Regions from separate parts of the Paenibacillus sp. FSL F4-0236 genome, predicted to be linked through region 2. Evidence: riboswitches for the same ligand, from Rfam matches in the RefSeq annotation. Region 2 holds a riboswitch; the other holds the start of a gene.
The links. Region 2 has a riboswitch for glycine ahead of NSQ29_RS27715 (amino acid permease). Riboswitches for the same ligand answer to the same signal wherever they lie in the genome.
Positions count from the first base shown of each region.

Region 1 (2,408 bases), 490 kb from region 2:
AAAAAATGTTTTACTCAGAGCTAGTTACAATAGCTAGGCCTGTGCGGGAGCGAATCTGCTTATCAACATACCAAAATGGGCTCGCCACTATTTATTACGGAAATACTCCCTGATTATCTGCCTATTCCCTTGTCCAGGCGCAGAATTAGGGAATTCCTCCCTGATTAATACCCTATTTAGTCAGAAATAGCGCTTTTCACTGAAATTTTAGGGAAGAATTCCCTAAAACCCTTAGTGTCACGCTATATTCGTCTAAAATAAGGGAGGTTTTCCCTAATTCCACAATCAGTAGATTCGCTTTTAAATAAAATCCCATAATTCCAAACAGTCCCAGGATTTAACTCAAAGATCCCGACCGCTATTTATATAGAAACACCAAAGAGCAAGTCCCCAAAAACAGAAACTTGCTGCTACAAATATCACATGCGGTGAAATTAATATTCAGAAAAAAATTAGAATTACTCCCCTACCAATGCACGATATCCAGCTGCATCTAGCAGTCCTTTTACAGCATCAGCATACTCTCCGTCCACTTCAATTTCAAAAATCCAACCTTCACCATACGGCTTATCATTAATTAGCTCTGGACTAGCTTCTAAACCATCATTAATCTTGGTAACCTTCCCAGAGACGGGTGAATAGAGTTCCGATACGGTCTTAACGGATTCGATACTGCCTACGCTGTCGCCAGCTGAAATGGCCGAACCCACTTCAGGAAATTCCACAAATACGATATCGCCTAACAAATGCTGAGCATGATCCGTAATCCCAACACGTACTACGCGTCCTTCCACTTGCTGTGCCCACTCATGCTCTTCGCTGTAAAGAAGGTTATCTAAAACCTCACTCATTTCAAGCCGCCTCATTTCCAAATTGGAATTCTAAATTTAGTTATAGCCTAAGTGATCGCGGAGCATAATGTCAATATTACTAAAAGTAAAATAAATTTGTCGTTTTTTTGACTTTTTCTTGTTGACAGCGCCCTCCTATACCCGTTTAATGGAGACATAAGAAACAAATACAGTTGCGGATGATGGCATAGGGAGAGACTGTCTCACTTGAAGACGGCGCCGAAGGAGTAAGCCCTAACAGGGGTGAATCTCTCAGGCAAAAGGACCTTTGTCGGACGTACCTCTGGAGAGCATCAGACGCGAGGCTGAGTGCGTCAGGTCACCAACGGGGAAACTTGCATGTTAGTTACGCAGGGTAACTCTCAGGTACAAAGGACAGAGCAGAAAGCGATTAGTGCATTTATGCATGATTGCTTCTGCCTGTCCTTTTTTTCGTATGTAATCAGACTAGGGGAGTGACGACATGGATGCTTTGAAAAGAACGCCTTTTTATGATCTCTATTCCGCTTATGCGGAGTCCAGGTGCATTGATTTTGGCGGCTGGGAGCTGCCAGTACAGTTTACAGGTATCGTGAAGGAGCATGAGGCTGTTCGCCAGCAGGCTGGACTGTTCGATGTATCGCATATGGGTGAATTCATGGTGATCGGAAGCGGCGCTGAAGCCTTCTTACAAAAAATGACGACCAACGATGTCAGCCGCCTTACCGATGGTGCGGCACAATATACGCTGCTCTGTTATCCAAACGGCGGGGTGGTCGACGATTTACTCGTGTATCGACTAAGTGAAGGCCGTTATATGCTTGTCGTAAATGCCTCCAACATCGATAAGGACTTCCAGTGGCTGCAAGAACATCTGACCTCTGAATTCGGTGAAGTCACACTCACTAATGTCTCTGACGAGACGCTTTTGCTCGCCTTGCAAGGTCCGCTGGCAGAGACCATACTCGCAGAAGTTACTGATGCACCGATCTCAACGCTCAAGCCTTTCCACTTCATCGAACGCGCAACCGTCTGCGGTGTAGAAGTACTGATCTCCCGTACGGGTTATACCGGTGAAGATGGCTTCGAAATTTACGCTCCGCTGGATGTGGCAGCAACGTTATGGAACGGCCTTCTCGCAGCTGGCTCTCCTCACGGATTAACACCTGCTGGACTGGGCGCACGGGATACGCTTCGTTTCGAGGCAAAGTTGCCACTGTACGGTCAGGAGCTGTCGGCTGACATCACGCCTCTTGAAGCTGGAGTACAGTTCTTCGTGAAGCTGGACAAAGCGGATTTCATCGGACGCGATGCGTTGATACAGCAAAAAGAAGCGGGTCTCCCCCGCCGTCTTGTCGGTCTAGAAATGATTGATCGAGGCATTCCACGCTCCCATTACCCAGTCTATGCGGACGGCATCAAAATCGGAGAGGTCACAACCGGAACCCAATCTCCAACGCTGAAACGCAACCTGGGATTAGCTTTGCTTGATACAGCTTACAGTGAAATAGGCACAGAGGTTTTCGTAGAGATACGTGGCAAGCAGCTTAAAGCTGTCGTGATTAAGGCCCCTTTTTA
Region 1 is NZ_JBBOBK010000001.1:6,697,006-6,699,413, reverse strand. It holds gene NSQ29_RS29810 (flagellar motor protein MotB) at 1-2, shown strand, start outside; gene gcvH (glycine cleavage system protein GcvH) at 459-851, opposite strand; glycine riboswitch at 1,031-1,129, shown strand; gene gcvT (glycine cleavage system aminomethyltransferase GcvT) at 1,315-2,408, shown strand, end outside.
Region 1: it holds a riboswitch for glycine, as region 2 does, so the genes downstream of both, gcvT (glycine cleavage system aminomethyltransferase GcvT) here and NSQ29_RS27715 (amino acid permease) in region 2, are expected to answer to the same signal.

Region 2 (2,408 bases):
GCTAATCGTTGTCACGATTCCAAAAGCCTGCTCCGGAATAAGTTTACTCAAAAGTGCACCCACAGATATAACAATTGTAGAAATGAATAACGAGTTACCTGGTACATGGTTTTTATTTAGTTTGCCCAAACGAGGTGACGCTTGGTTATTTCTACTCAAATTATAGAGAATTCGGCTGGTCGAGAACATCCCACTATTACAAGCGGACGCGGCTGAAGTTAATACGACAAAATTAATAATCCCTGCGGCAATTGGAATCCCTACTAAAGTAAAGGTTTTTACAAAAGGACTCTCTGCCGGGCTGAGCTCCGTCCAAGGGTTAATGCATAGCAGGACAAAAAGCGCACCAACATAGAAAAATAGAATCCGTAAAGGAATTTTGTTGATTGCCGATGGGATATTTTTCTCCGGATCCGCTGTTTCCGCTGCCGACACCCCGACCAATTCCACACCCACGTAAGCAAATACAACCATTTGAAAAGAAAATAAGAAGCCTGATATGCCGTTCGGAAAAAATCCCCCATGCTCCCATAGGTTTCGTACCGTCACCGATCCTGCATCCGTCTTAAACCCAATGATCAGTAAAATGACCCCAAGACCAATCAAGGCGAGAATCGTAATTACCTTAATTAAAGCAAACCAAAATTCGAGTTCCCCAAAGCTCTTTACAGTTAATAGATTAAGTCCTAATAACACGACTAGACAGGCGATGGCAGGAACCCACTGCGGGATATCAAACCAGTACTGTACATATACGCCAACAGCAATGACATCAGCCATAGCCGTCATGATCCAGCAAAACCAATAGGTCCAACCGGTAATGAATGCGACCCGTGATCCAAGGTAGTCTTCAGCAATATCCGTAAACGATTGATAGCCCGCTTTAGATAATAGGAGTTCTCCCAGTGCTCTCATCACAAAAAACACAGCAATACCCACGATTAAATACGTGATCATGATGGATGGGCCTGCCTTCTCTATCGCCTTGCCTGATCCCAAGAATAATCCTGTACCAATGGTGCCGCCAATAGCAATAAGTTGAACATGCCGATTGGCCAGCTCTCTCTTTAATTCTGGTTGTGCCATACCTAGTTCCCCCTTGTGAGTACAATAAATTGGAATAAAAAAAGAGAGATTGGATGTCATCCAATCTCCCAGATCGTAAGAATATCAAATAATATTCGCCCTGCTGATAGCGATCAGCATGACAAATACATATTCAGTACTCTTCTGTCCTTTTGCCTGAGATTGTGAACCCTTCGGCGCCGCGGAATTTCCGCAGTCTCTCCAGAAGCTGCTCCAGCTAAAGTATAATCCTTAGCCATCATAGCTCGTGAATTATGAAGTTGATAAAGCGGTAACGCAGTAAAGCTGTTCTGATATTCTAACATATTACTTGTGATGTGAGTGTTAATCAGTGATAAAAGTCTCAAGAATTTAAAGTTAGCCTCATGAACATACTACTTTTTGAAAAGCAAAAAACTAAAGGAGTATGCTAATGAAAGCCGCTGTAGTAAAGAAATTCAAAGAAAAGTTAGAGCTACAAGACGTACCTAAACCAAAACCCGGACACAAAGAAATCCTTGTCCATATTCATGCGTGCGGAGTGTGTCATACTGATTTGCATGCTGCTCATGGCGATTGGCCCGTCAAACCGAAACTCCCTCTTATTCCCGGACATGAAGGCGTTGGGATTATTGAAGAAATAGGTGAAGGAGTTACACACTTAAAGGTAGGAGACCGAGTAGGAATCCCATGGCTGTACTCAGCCTGCGGTCATTGTGAGTATTGTCTTACAGGAAGAGAGACTCTTTGTCTCGATCAGCAAAATTCTGGATATTCCGTAGATGGTGGATATGCAGAATATTGTGTGGCAGCTGCCGATTATGTAGTGAAGGTTCCTGATAATCTAAGCTTCATCGAAGCGGCACCTTTATTTTGCGCTGGCGTTACGACCTACAAAGCTTTGAAAGTATCAGGTGTAAAGCCAGGTGAATGGGTAGCCATTTTCGGCGTCGGAGGATTGGGTCATCTTGGTGTACAATATGCAAAGGTGATGGGAATGAACGTAGTGGCCATCGACACGTCGGATGAAAAGATGGAGCTTGCCAAACAGCTTGGCGCAGACAAAACCGTAAACGCATTAAAAGAAGATGCCGCAGACTGGATTCAAAAAGAAATCGGTGGAGTACATGGTGTCGTTTGTACGGCGGTTGCGAAAAAAGCATTCGACCAAGCCTACGGGGCCATTCGTCGCGGCGGTACCTGCGTCATGGTTGGACTGCCTCCTGAATCCATGGATGTCCCGATCTTTGATACGGTATTAAACGGTACAAAGGTAGTCGGTTCGATTGTCGGCACTCGCAAAGATTTACAAGAAACATTACAATTCGCTGCAGAAGGAAAAA
Region 2 is NZ_JBBOBK010000001.1:6,204,353-6,206,760, reverse strand. It holds gene NSQ29_RS27715 (amino acid permease) at 1-1,086, opposite strand, end outside; glycine riboswitch at 1,221-1,301, opposite strand; gene adhP (alcohol dehydrogenase AdhP) at 1,499-2,408, shown strand, end outside.